DNA from 2 places in the Calditerricola yamamurae genome. Region 1 is predicted to be linked to the other one. Evidence: riboswitches for the same ligand, from Rfam matches in the RefSeq annotation. Region 1 holds a riboswitch; the other holds the start of a gene.

Region 1 (6,365 bases):
TGAGGTTTGGGTACCAGCCCGGCGTTCGGAAGGGAAGCGGGCAACGATTCCCGTTAAGGTGGCGGTGGCCTACGAGGGAAAAGGGGACGTTTCGGCCCAGCGGCGTCGTTTGCAAGAACGTTGTGTGCATGCCGGTGTAGCAGAAGGGACGACCTTTTGGGAAGAGTGCGTGGCGAAGTTTGGTGAACATTGGGATTTCGGCGCAGTGGAGCGATGGTATGTGGGGGGTGATGGAGCGGCGTTTGTAAAAGAAGGGTGTGCGTATTTTCCGGGAGCGCAATACCGGCTCGATCCGTTTCACCTTCGTCGGAACCTGGTGGAGAGTCTTCGACATGACGAGAAGGCGTATCGGGAGGTTTGTGCTGCGCTGGCAACGTCCGATTGGGAAGGGGTTGAGCAGGCTCTGAAAGCAGCCGAACATCGCAGCCGCGGGGCACAGCGGCAGCGTGTGGTTCAGTTGCGGCGCTATCTGCGGACCAACTGGGAAGGCATTCGGGAGTTGGGAGAGCCCGTGCGATTAGGGGCGATTGAGGGACAAGTGTTTCATCACATTGCACGGCGGATGAAGCGTCATGGAGCGCGTTGGAGCGTCGAGGGGGCCGGCCGGTTGGCGCGGCTTTTGGCGTCGCGGGCAAATGGGGAACTGGCTGAAGTGGTGAAAACCAAGTGGACAGCCCAACCGGAAAGAATGAGCCATGTGTTTGGCAAAGGAGCGGCGGAGGAAAGGGAAAAGAGTTGGAGAGCAGACATAGAGGGATGGCTGCGCGCAAGGATTCCGGCCCTTAACGGGCCTGGATCCGGTGCGCCTTGGGTAAAGTATGTGCTTCGTGAGCTTGTGCGGGCGATTCCAAGAAGGGTGTAAACCGATCACTCAAATTTTTGTGTCGGGGCACCTACTGAAAGTTGACACGCACGCTGCAAACGAATTGTTGACAGAGGATTAGATGATCTCGTATAGTTAAAGCAAATCACACGTAGAACAACCGCATAGCACCATGATCCAGCTCTTATCAAGAGTGGCGGAGGGACTGGCCCGATGAAGCCCGGCAACCTACCGACGCACGGTCGGTGTGGTGCCAATTCCTGCAGAGATGGTTCATCTCTGGGAGATGAGAGCGGAACGACAATTCCGGCCTTTCATCTGCAGAGATGAAAGGCCTTTTTCGTTGTTGGCAAGCAAACTGTAGGGACACGTAAAGGAGGAAGAGGCGGTGCGCGTCGAATCCTGTTTGGCCCAAATTGGCAACCGGAAGGACATCGTTACCGGTGCTGTGAGCTACCCGGTCTACTACGCGGCCACGTACGGCCACCCGGCGCTGGGGCAGAGCACCGGCTTTGACTACTCCCGCCTGGCCAATCCGACGCGGAAGGTGCTGGAGGAGGCCATCGCCGCGCTGGAAGGCGGCGACGGCGGGTTCGCCTGCGCGTCGGGCATGGCGGCGATCCAGACGGTGGCGGCCCTCTTTTCCCGCGGCGACCACGTCGTGCTGTCCCACGACCTCTATGGCGGCACATACCGGCTGTTTGAACAGGTGCTGGCCCGGGCGGGGGTGACGGCCACCTACGTCGACGCCTCGTCCGTCGACGCGGTGCGCCGGGCCCTGCGGCCGAACACCAAAGCCCTTTTCATCGAAACGCCGACCAACCCCCTCCTGCAGGTGGCCGACATCGCCGCCCTGGCGAAGGTGGCCAGGGACCACGGCCTGCTCCTCATCGTCGATAACACGCTGATGAGCCCGTACCTGCAGCGGCCCCTTGCACTGGGCGCCGACATCGTCGTCCACAGTGCGACGAAGTACCTCGGCGGACACAACGACGTCCTCGCCGGCCTGATCGTGACCAGGGGCGAGGAGCTGACCGAGCGCGTGGCGTTCCTGCACAACGCCATCGGCGCGGTGCTCGGCCCGCAGGATTCCTGGCTGCTCATGCGCGGGATGAAAACCCTGGCCGTGCGCCTCGACCGCCAGCAGGAAAACGCGTCGCGCATCGCCCGTTTCCTGGCTGACCATCCGCTCGTGGAGGCGGTGTATTTCCCCGATCTGCCCGGCCATCCCGGACGCGAGGTCCATTTCCGTCAGGCGAAGGGGCCGGGGGCGCTCCTGTCGTTCCGGGTCGTCGACCCGGCCCTGGTGGAGCCGGTGCTGCGCCATGTGCGGCTCATCACCTTCGCCGAAAGCCTGGGTGGCGTGGAGAGCCTCATCACCTATCCGGCGATGCAGACCCATGCCGAGATCCCCGAGGCGATCCGCCGCGCCGTCGGGGTCGACGACAGGCTGCTGCGCCTGTCCGTCGGCATCGAGCACGCGGATGACCTGATTGCCGACCTGGCCCAGGCCCTCGAGCGGGCGGCGGAGGAGGTGGGCCGCGGTCGGGCCAAGGTGCTGGCGGAAGGGGAACGTGCAGGGGCACCCCCAAGCGGCCGGGAAGCCGAGCCGGTGGGAACGCATCCCTGTGGAGCCCTATCCGCGGCGGTCCGCACGGGAGAGGAGGGAACGAGGTGAAGTTTGCTACGCGGCTCATTCACCCCGGGTCGGAAACCGATCCCGTCACCGGTGCAGCCAGCGTGCCGATCTACCTGGCCAGCACGTACCACCACGCGTCCCTCGATGAGCCGCCCGCCTTCGACTATGCGCGCTCAGGCAACCCGACGCGGGCAGCGCTGGAGGAGGCAGCGGCACGGCTGGAAGGCGGGGCGGCGGCCTTCGCCTTTTCCTCCGGCATGGCCGCCATCGCCAGCGTGTTGATGCTCTTTTCCACCGGTGACCATCTCGTCGTTTCGGAGGACGTTTACGGCGGCACGTACCGTCTGTTGACCACGGTGTTGGCGCGATTGGGCATCGAGACCACCTTCGTCGACACCACCGACCCCGAGCGGGTGGCGGCCGCCGTCCGGCCCAACACGAAGGCCCTCTACATCGAGACGCCGTCGAACCCGACGCTGAAGATCACCGACCTGCGGGCGATGGTGGCCATTGCGCAGCGCCACGGCCTGCTCACCATCGTCGACAACACGTTTCTCACGCCGTACCGGCAGCGGCCGCTGGAACTGGGGTGCGACATCGTCGTCCACAGCGCGACGAAGTTCCTGAGCGGCCACAGTGATGTCGTGGCCGGGCTGGCCATCGTTCGCGACGCGGAGCTGGGCCGCCGCCTGTACGCGGTGCAAAACGCCGTCGGCGCCGTGCTCGGCGTCCAGGACAGCTGGCTCCTGTGCGCGGCCTCAAGACGCTGAAGGTGCGGCTCGACCAGGCCGAGCGCACCGCCGCGCAACTGGCCGCCTGGCTCAAGACCCATCCGGCCGTTCGCCGCGTCTACTACCCGGGCCTGCGCGACCATCCCGGCCACGCGACGCACCGGTCCCAGGCCACCGGCGATGGGGCGGTGCTGGCCTTCGATCTGGGATCGGCCGAGGCGGTGCGCCGCTTCGTTCAGGCCGTGCGCCTGCCCATCGTGGCCGTGAGCCTGGGCGCCGTCGAGAGCATCCTTACCTATCCCGCGCGGATGTCCCACGCGGCCATGCCGCCCGAGGTGCGCCGCGCGCGGGGCATCGGTGACGGCCTCCTGCGCCTGTCGGTGGGACTGGAGGCGCTGGAGGACCTCCAGGCCGACCTGGCCCAGGCCCTTGCGGCAGCCGGTGCCGCACTGCCGCAGCGATAAAGAAAGGAGAGCAAACCATGGCGTGTACAGCCCTTCGCAAGGAACTCGAAACACGCATTCTCATCCTGGATGGAGCAATGGGGACGATGATCCAGCAGGCCGGTCTCATGCCGCAAGACTTCGGCGGCGAGGCCTATGACGGGTGCAACGAGGTGCTCAACCTCACCCGCCCCGACCTGATCGCCGGCATTCATGAGGCCTACCTCGAGGCGGGGGCCGACATCATCGAGACGAACACCTTCGGCGCCACGCGGGTTGTGCTGGCCGAGTACGGGCTGGCGGACCGTGTCGGTGAGATTAACCGCGCCGCGGCGCGCCTGGCCCGCGAGGCCGCCGACCGGTATGACACTCCCGACCGGCCGCGCTTTGTGGCGGGGTCCATCGGCCCGACAACCAAATCCCTGTCGGTGACCGGCGGCATCACCTTCGACGAATTGGTCGATGTGTACCGCGAGCAGGCCGTGGCCCTTCTCGAGGGGGGCGTTGACCTCCTCCTCGTGGAAACCGCCCAAGACACGCGCAACGTGAAGGCGGCCGGGATCGGCATTCGCAGGGCCTTCGCCCAGACGGGACGCGAGGTGCCCCTGTTTCTCTCGGGGACGATCGAACCTACGGGGACGATGCTCGCCGGGCAAACCCTCGAGGCCTTCTACCTGTCGGTGCGCCATCTCCGCCCGCTGGCGGTGGGGCTCAACTGCGCCACGGGGCCGGAGTTCATGCGCGACCACCTGCGCACCCTGGCCGAGCTGGCCGACTGTTTCGTCCTTTGCTACCCCAACGCCGGTTTGCCCGATGAGGACGGTCACTATCATGAGACGCCGCAGGCGCTGGCCAAAAAGATGGCTGCCTTCGCTGAGCAGGGCTGGCTGAACATCGCCGGCGGTTGTTGCGGCACGACGCCGGCGCACATCCGCGCGCTGGCCGAGGCCCTTTCCGCCTACGCGCCCCGCGTGCCGAAGGGGCGAACGGTGCACGCTGTTTCGGGCATCGAGGCGGTCTACCTGGAGCCGGAAAACCGCCCGCTCCTCGTTGGCGAGCGGACCAATGTCATCGGTTCGCGCAAGTTCCGCCGGCTCATTGCCGAGGGAAAATACGAGGAGGCGGCGGAAATCGCCCGCGCCCAGGTGAAGGGCGGCGCCCAGATCCTCGACATCTGCCTAGCCGATCCCGATCGTGACGAGCATGCCGACATGGCACGCTTTCTCGCCCACGTGGTGAAGAAGGTCAAGGTACCGCTGATGATCGACTCCACCGACCCGCGCGTGATCGAGCTGGGCCTGACCTTTTCCCAGGGGAAGGCGATCATCAACTCGATCAACCTGGAGGAGGGCGAGAAGCGCTTCGCCGACGTGGCGCCGCTCGTCCACGCCTACGGGGCGGCCGTCGTTGTCGGCGCCATCGACGAGCAGGGCATGGCCGTGACGCGGGAGCGCAAGCTGGAGATGGCCGCGCGATCCTACGATCTCTTGGTGCACAAGTACGGCCTCGACCCGCGCGACATCATCTTTGACCCCCTCGTCTTCCCGGTGGGCACCGGCGACGCGGCCTACGTCGGGGCGGCCGTGGAGACGATCGAGGGCCTCCGCCTCATCAAGGAACGCTTTCCGGAGTGCCCGACGATTCTCGGCATCAGCAACGTCTCCTTCGGCCTGCCGCCGGCCGGGCGCGAGGTGCTCAATGCCGTCTTCCTCTACCACTGCACGAAGGCCGGCCTCGACTACGCCATCGTCAACACCGAGCGCCTGGAGCGGTACGCGTCGATTCCGGAAGAGGAACGCGCCCTGGCCGAGGCGCTGCTCTTTTCCACCGACAAAGCGGCCTGCGAGGAGGCGCTGGCCCGCTTCACGGCCCATTTCCGGGAGAAGAAAACGGAGCGGAAGGCCAAGGCCCCGGCGGAGAACCTGACGCTGGAGGAGCGCCTGGCCCGCTACATCGTGGAGGGGACGAAGGAGGGGCTGTACGACGATCTGGAGCGGGCCCTCGAGAAATACGGCGACCCGCTGGCCATCATCAACGGGCCGCTCATGGCCGGCATGGACAGGGTGGGGCGCCTGTTTAACGACAACCAGCTCATCGTGGCCGAGGTGCTGCAGAGCGCCGAGGTGATGAAGGCCGCCGTAGCCTTCCTCGAGCCGTACATGGAGAAGAAGGAGACGGCCACCAAGGGGACGATCCTCCTGGCCACGGTGAAGGGCGATGTCCACGACATCGGCAAGAACCTTGTCGAGATCATCCTGTCCAACAACGGCTATCGGGTGGTAGATCTGGGCATCAAGGTGCCGTCGGAGAAGCTGATCGAAGCCTACCACCGGGAAAAGCCCGACGCCATCGGCCTATCGGGGCTCCTCGTCAAGTCGGCGCAGATGATGGTCCTTACCGCCCAGGACCTCAAGGCGGCGGGCATCTCCGTGCCGCTCCTCATCGGCGGGGCGGCCCTGACGCGCAAGTTCGTCACCACGCGCATCGCCCCGGTCTACGATGGGCTCGTCCTCTACGCCAAGGACGCCATGGAGGGGTTGGAGCTGGCCAACGCCCTGTTTGACGCCGAGAAGCGACGGGCGCTGGAGGCGGCCCGACGGCGCGTCCAGGCCGGCGGCGCGGAGGCGGAAGCGGAAGCGCGTGTGGCCGTGGCCACGTTGCCGGCACGCCCCCGGGTGAAGGAGGCACCGGTGTTCGTGCCGCCGGACCTCAAGCGCCACGTGCTGCGC
Region 2 (6,365 bases), 650 kb from region 1:
TTTGAGCAGCTTGATCTTGGTGTGCACGCCTTCCGTGTAGCCGTTCGAAACACGCCAGGTGTGGTAAGCCAGAATCGCCTCGCGCCAGCGGCGGAGCGTGCGTCCCCACTGCAGGAGCGCGGCATCGCTTGCCGACTGGGCCTCAAAGATCACGCGGTCCAGGATGGCTGCGGCTTCGTCTCGATTGGAAGCACGGTAAACGTCTCGCAGCTGCTCTTTGACCCAGTGAAAGTGGGCCACGTTCTTGTGATGCTTCCGAATGGCGGCAAGCTGGGCAGCTTGGCGTTCGGTGAGGTCGTCCTCGTTCTTCAAAAGCGGCCATCGAGGCAGGCGTACCCCGGTCACCTGCTGTTCCACAAGCCGTGCTTCGTCAACCCGCCGATTCGCGTCCTGGATGACGTGAAACGGATCCGCCACGATGACAGCGCCGGGCAAAGCGCGCTTCACGGCATGGCGCCAAGCATCCTTCAGGTCGATGCACACGGCCCGAATCCGCCGACGAACCGTCTCCGGCAGCTGGCGCAAAAAGCGCTCCAGTGTTTTCATGCGGTCATCCGGCAAGATGGCCAAAAGGCACCGTTTTGGCCACACGCATGTGACCGTAACCATCATGTCACGGCCACGATAGCTGTGTTCATCAATGCTAAGCACGAAGGCATCGACATCCCGGAGGGCTTCCTCGAGATTTACCTGCTGGTCTACGTACCGAAGGAGCAGACGGCGCAAGGTGCTGCTGCTTGTTCCGCTTTCCTGGGCGGCACGACGGAAACTGCCCGCTTTCAGGCGCTGGAGCAAAAGGGCTTCGGCCCGTTCGGTCCTGCGTGCCCAGGGGCGAATACCAGGAAAGCGTTCGGTGAACACTTTTCGACAGGCCGTGCACTGGAAGCGCCGGGGACGTACCCAGAGGTAAACCGGTTTCTCGTTGCACCAGGTGTGCAGCTTCCGTTTCCATTCGCGCGCACGATCGTAGACGCGGCGTGTCAGCTGTCCACAATCCGGACACCGCGCTTCCTTACGCGGCCGACCGGCGTAGATGTGAATACCATCGGATTGATGCACGATACGGTAAACAATCCACGATTGTAAGCCGAACATTTCTGCGGTAAGCTTGTTCATAGGCGGTCGCGAGCCTCCTTCGGGATGTGATGTGCCTAACTATCCCTTGGCTCGTCGACCGCCTTTTCCTCTTAGATCCCACACTTTTTAGCGTAGAGCCTTTCCTCTCTTGACAAGAGGCCGATCCTTTAGTACTTTTTGAATCAATCGAATACGCAAGCAGGAAAGCCCGGATCTCATCCAGAGCAGGCGGAGGGACTGGCCCGATGAAGCCCGGCAACCGGCGCGCCCGCTATGGCGTGCACGGTGCTAACTCCTGCGGAAGACGGGACAACCCGTTTTCCGAGAGATGAGAGCCGCGGAACGTCAACGCGTTGCGCGCCTCTCTCGGATACGGGAGAGGCGTTTTCGTTTTTCATCATCGTCGCGAAGCGGGGTAAGGACCATGACGAACGAGTGGGTTGTGGCCATCTATCAGGTGCCGGATGACGGCGACCTGTCCCGAAAGGCCGAGTCGATCGCCATGGGGCTCACGGTGGGTACCTGGACGGACCTTCCCGCCGCCCGTCGCGCGGAACTGGAGCCATACAAGGGCGTGGTAATGGACATCCGCCGCGGTCAGGTGGCCGCCGACGGCTCGCGGGTGGCCCATCTGGCGATCGGCTACCCGGTGCGGAACCTGCGCGCGGACATCCCGTCGTTGCTCACGACGGTGTTCGGCAAGCTGTCGATGGACGGGCGCATTCGCCTTGTCGACCTCAAATTGCCCGATACCTTCGTGCGTGCCTTTCCCGGCCCGCGGCTGGGGATCAAGGGCGTGCGTCAGCGGCTTGGGGTATGGGACCGGCCGCTCCTCATGAGCATCTTCAAATCGTGCATCGGCCTGCCCCTCGCCGAACTGCATGCGCAGTTTGTCGCCCAGGTGGAGGGCGGCGTCGACCTGGTGAAGGACGATGAGATCTTCTTTGTCGACGACCGGGCGCCCTTTTTCGAGCGCATCGCGCTCTTTCGCGAAGTGCTTGACGCCCATGAGGCGAAGACCGGCCGCCGCGTGCTATACGCCGTCAACCTGACCGGCCCGGTTGACGAGATGGTGGACCGGGCGCGGGAGGCCGTGCGGCAGGGGGCCACAGCCCTGTTGCTGAACGTGTTGCCGTACGGGTACGACATCCTGCAGCGCTTGCGCGAGGACCCGGAGATCACCGTTCCGATTCTCGCCCATCCGGCCTTGTCCGGGGCCCTGTACGCCTCACCGCACCATGGTATCGCGGCGCCGATTGTGCTGGGCATGCTCATGCGCCTGGCCGGGGCGGACCTGGTGCTGTTCCCGGCGCCCTACGGCACCGTTTCCCTCGCCGCGGCGGAAGCCTTTGCCCTGCGCGACCGTCTCGTCGAGCCCTTCGCCGGCCTGGCCCCGGCGTTCCCGGTGCCGTCGGCGGGCATTCACCCGGGCATGGTGCCGCGCCTGCTGGCCGACTTCGGCCTTGACCACGTGGTCAACGCCGGCGGTGGCATCCACGGCCATCCCGACGGGCCGCGCGGCGGTGGCGAGGCCTTTACGGCGGCCATCGAGGCGGCGGTGTCTGGAGTGTCGCTGGAAGAGCGGGCCAAGACGTGCCCGGCGCTGGACAAGGCGCTGGCCAAATGGGGGGTGCTGGTATGATGCTGCCGCCTTTGGAGGGCCGCGCGCCGGTGTTGTTTGTCGACTTTGACGGCACCATCACCGAGCGGGACTGCATCGTTGCCATCATGGAGGCCTTTGCCCCGCCCGGGTGGGAGGCGATCAAGGACGCCATTCTTGCCCGGCAGATCAGCGTGCGCCAGGGCGTGGGCGAGCTGTTTGCCCTCCTGCCCAGCGCCAAACGTGACGACATCGCCGCGTTTGTCCGCCAGACGACGCGCATCCGTACGGGGTTTGACCGCTTCGTTGAGTATGCCGCGGCGCGGGGCGTGGAATGGTACGTGACCAGCGGGGGGATTGACTTCTTCGTTTACCCGCTGCTGGCCCCCTTTCGCATTCCCCGGGAGCGGATCTTCTGCAATGGGAGCGACGTTTCCGGCGAGCGGATCCGCATCACATGGCCTCACCCGTGTGACGAGGCGTGCACCAATGATTGCGGGCTGTGCAAGGTGTCCATCATCCGCCGCTTTGACCCGGCGCACCATTACCGGATCGTGGTGGGGGACAGCGTGACCGACCTGGCCGGGGCCCGGCTGGCCGACCTGGTGATCGCGCGCGATTACCTGCTGGAGCGGTGCCGGGAGCTCGGGCTGCCGCATGTGCCCTTTGCCACCTTTGACGACGTGGTGGCGGTTCTTGCGCGGCTGCTTGACGCTGCACCGTTGCAGTGTCCAGGCGGCAAGGGGGAGGAGGGGAAGGTCTCGTGAGCGGAGCGCTGACGACGGAGGCGCGGCAACAGGCGTGGATGCGCCTGGCTGCCGTCAAGGAACAGTTCGCGGCGCGGGGCTGGTTTCCGGCCACCAGCGGGAACCTCTCGCTGAAGGTGCAGGAGGACCCGCTCGTGTTCCTCGTGACCGCGAGCGGCAAAGACAAGACGGAATCGGGACCAGACGACTTCCTGCTGGTCGACGGTGACGGTCAGCCCGTGGAGGCGACGGCGAATCGCCCCTCGGCCGAAACGCGCGTGCACGCCGCCCTGTACCGCGCCTTCCCGGAGGTGGGTGCCGTCTTTCATGTGCACACAGTGGCCAACAATGTCATATCGGAACTCTACTTTTCACGGGGCCGCGTTCGCATTGGGCCGCAGGAACTGATCAAAGGTCTGGGCATCTGGGACGAGGACGCCGTGATTGAGGTGCCCATCGTCGAAAACTTCGCCGACATTTCCTGCTTGGCTGAGGCGGTGGCCCGGGTGGCCAACCCGCGCGTGCCGGGGGTTCTGATCCGCAACCACGGCATTTATGCCTGGGGGGAAAGCCCCCTCGCGGCCAAGCGCCACCTGGAAGCGTTCGAATTTTTATTTCAGTACTGCCTGGCGCTGCTGCAATGCCGGGCGGCGCTGGTCGGCGTCTAGCGCGCCGTTACCCGAAACGAGCGCATCCATAACTTGAAAAGGAGGCAGTTTCGCATGGCCATTCTTCGCGTGCGCAAAACGGGAGAAACCATTACGGGGGCCGAAAATGTGCGAGCCTTCCTCGATCGGCAAGGGGTTCTGTACGAACGCTGGGACACGGGGAAACTGCCGGCCCATCTGCGCGGCAAGTTCAACCTGACCGATGCCGAAAAAGACGAAATCTTGCGCGCCTTTGACGCGGACATCCGTTCCCTGGCCGAACGCCGCGGCTACGTCAAGTGGGACGTGGTGGCGCTGTCCGAGGCGACGCCCAATCTCGAGGAGCTGTTGCGCACCTTTGCCCAGGTGCACACCCACACCGAGGACGAGGTACGCGCCATCGTCGCCGGGAGCGGCGTGTTCGTGATCAAGGGCCCGGGCGACACGGGCTATTTCGACTGCGAACTGGAAGCGGGTGACGTCATTTCCGTCCCGGAGCGGACACCGCACTTTTTCACCCTCACCGACGAGCGGCGCGTCGTGGCCGTGCGGCTGTTTATCGATCCGTCGGGCTGGGTGGCCCATCCGTATGAAGACCCGGAGTTTGCGGCGACAAGCCCGACGGCGTAAGGGTTCGGCTTAGCGCCTCGTTGTCCCTCCGGGAAAAAACCCGCCGCGTCGGTTGAGCTCCGGCAGCGGGAGGAAGCGAACCAATCCTTCGGCCCAGGGGTCGCGCAAGGCCACGAAGACCGTGCCCCCGTCCCAGCGGTGGAAGCCGTCAAGGGAGTAGAAGGCGGTCACGGTTCCCGCATACAGCGAGGCGGCATAGCCGGTCCAGGGCAGGGGGCGCCGCGGATCAAAGTCTGTGGCCTGCGGATGCGCGCCAGGCTTTCGGCCAGCCACCGCTGCCAGCGCGTCGCCGTCCGGCCGCTTTGCCCGGCGCGCCGCGTCGAGCACGGATAGGCGGTATCCCGGGACCTCCGGCGGTGTAAAATGCGCCGGCACCGGGAGGGTTTCACCGGTTACCGGGTCGACCGCGGTTTCTCCGGCGCGCCAGAAGCTTTCCAAGCCGCCGTAAACCTTTTCCGCCGCCTTCGTCCAGGGGACCGGGGTGGCGGAGGAAGGGGCGTCGAAGGGCACAGGGGTGCCCACGCCGTACTCTAGGACGGCAACGGCAAACGGCGCATGGGCGTCTTGCCTCACGATGGCGTACACGGGCGCCAGGTGGGCCCTAGGGGTGGTGGGCGGCGACGGGGGCGCCGGTTGAAGGCGCAACCGGTACGTGTGGGCCGGGTGGGCCAGCGGCTCCACAGCCACGGCCGACGCGGCGGAAAGGGGAAAAAACCGGGGATCGGAGCGGGCGAGCTGTGCGGTCCATCCCTGCAGGAAGGCGGTGAGGGCCTGCTGCTTGGGGATAAGCGGCTCGCCCGTTCCAGGTTCGGCGACCAGTGTCCAGGCGGCGAACGCGAGCAGCGCGGCGAAGACCAGTGCCCGGCCCCACGGCGGGCGATGGGGCCTGAAGGGGTTGAAGACCATCGCGGGCCACCTCCCGACAGTTTGGCTCCATTATAGGCGGCCGGAGCTGCGAGAGATGTCGGGAGCTGTCAGGTGTCCGCCGCAAGTTCTCCCCTTTCGTCTGCCGTTGCGACAGGGGTAGACAGGTAAAAGAGCCCCGCGTTGACCACGTCGACTTCAATGCGCGGCGTAAACAGGGCCTGCAGTTCGTCCAGCCGCTGCTCCAGCTCGTTGCGCCGTTCTTCCGGAGGGTTCTCCCCGTAGTACGCCCGCAGCAGCGCCTGTTCCTCGGCCAGGCGCGCCAGGGCGTCGCGCGCCCAGTGGTTATCCTCGGCGGCAACGGTTGCGGTGACCGCCGCCTCAGCCCGATCGACCGCTGCCTCCAGCGTCAGGCTCCAGGGTGCCACTACGGTGTGGGGCGGCATGACGGGCGTGAAGGGTCGCGCGGCGATGCGCGGATAGAAGCCTTGGGCGACTTGGCCGGTCTCGAGGTTGACGCCGACGGGCAGGAGGCGCTCTTTCTTGCGGTCGCACCGGAAGCTGATGCGATAGTTGATCGCCAGCCACGGGACGAGGCGGACGGCCGGCTCCGATGCGGGGCTTGTTGCCGGCACTTCGTACAGCCGGACGAACCGTCCCCGCTTTTGCGCGGAGCGAAAGAGCTGGGCAAGGCGCATCGATCCAAAGGTGATGGGTTCGCCGCGACCGTCGGGCGGCGGGCGGTCGGGGTCGAACACCAGTGTCAGCACGGCCGGAACGGGTTCGAGGCCGAACTGCTCC

The links. Region 1 has a riboswitch for S-adenosylmethionine ahead of ACYQ0Z_RS07325 (aminotransferase class I/II-fold pyridoxal phosphate-dependent enzyme). Riboswitches for the same ligand answer to the same signal wherever they lie in the genome.
Region 2: another riboswitch for S-adenosylmethionine. It lies ahead of ACYQ0Z_RS10585 (2,3-diketo-5-methylthiopentyl-1-phosphate enolase); the one in region 1 lies ahead of ACYQ0Z_RS07325 (aminotransferase class I/II-fold pyridoxal phosphate-dependent enzyme).

Annotation. Positions count from the first base shown of each region.
Region 1 covers NZ_BAAIFH010000006.1:199,140-205,504, forward strand. Annotated here, with positions in the region: gene ACYQ0Z_RS07320 (ISLre2 family transposase) at 1-862, shown strand, start outside; SAM riboswitch class I at 1,005-1,116, shown strand; gene ACYQ0Z_RS07325 (aminotransferase class I/II-fold pyridoxal phosphate-dependent enzyme) at 1,212-2,501, shown strand; partial or broken gene ACYQ0Z_RS07330 (aminotransferase class I/II-fold pyridoxal phosphate-dependent enzyme) at 2,498-3,657, shown strand; gene metH (methionine synthase) at 3,675-6,365, shown strand, end outside.
Region 2 covers NZ_BAAIFH010000006.1:850,002-856,366, reverse strand. Annotated here, with positions in the region: gene ACYQ0Z_RS10590 (ISL3 family transposase) at 1-1,116, opposite strand, end outside; SAM riboswitch class I at 1,290-1,412, shown strand; gene ACYQ0Z_RS10585 (2,3-diketo-5-methylthiopentyl-1-phosphate enolase) at 1,502-2,719, shown strand; gene ACYQ0Z_RS10580 (2-hydroxy-3-keto-5-methylthiopentenyl-1-phosphate phosphatase) at 2,719-3,444, shown strand; gene ACYQ0Z_RS10575 (methylthioribulose 1-phosphate dehydratase) at 3,441-4,091, shown strand; gene ACYQ0Z_RS10570 (1,2-dihydroxy-3-keto-5-methylthiopentene dioxygenase) at 4,146-4,700, shown strand; gene ACYQ0Z_RS10565 (hypothetical protein) at 4,710-5,606, opposite strand; gene ACYQ0Z_RS10560 (YqhG family protein) at 5,675-6,365, opposite strand, start outside.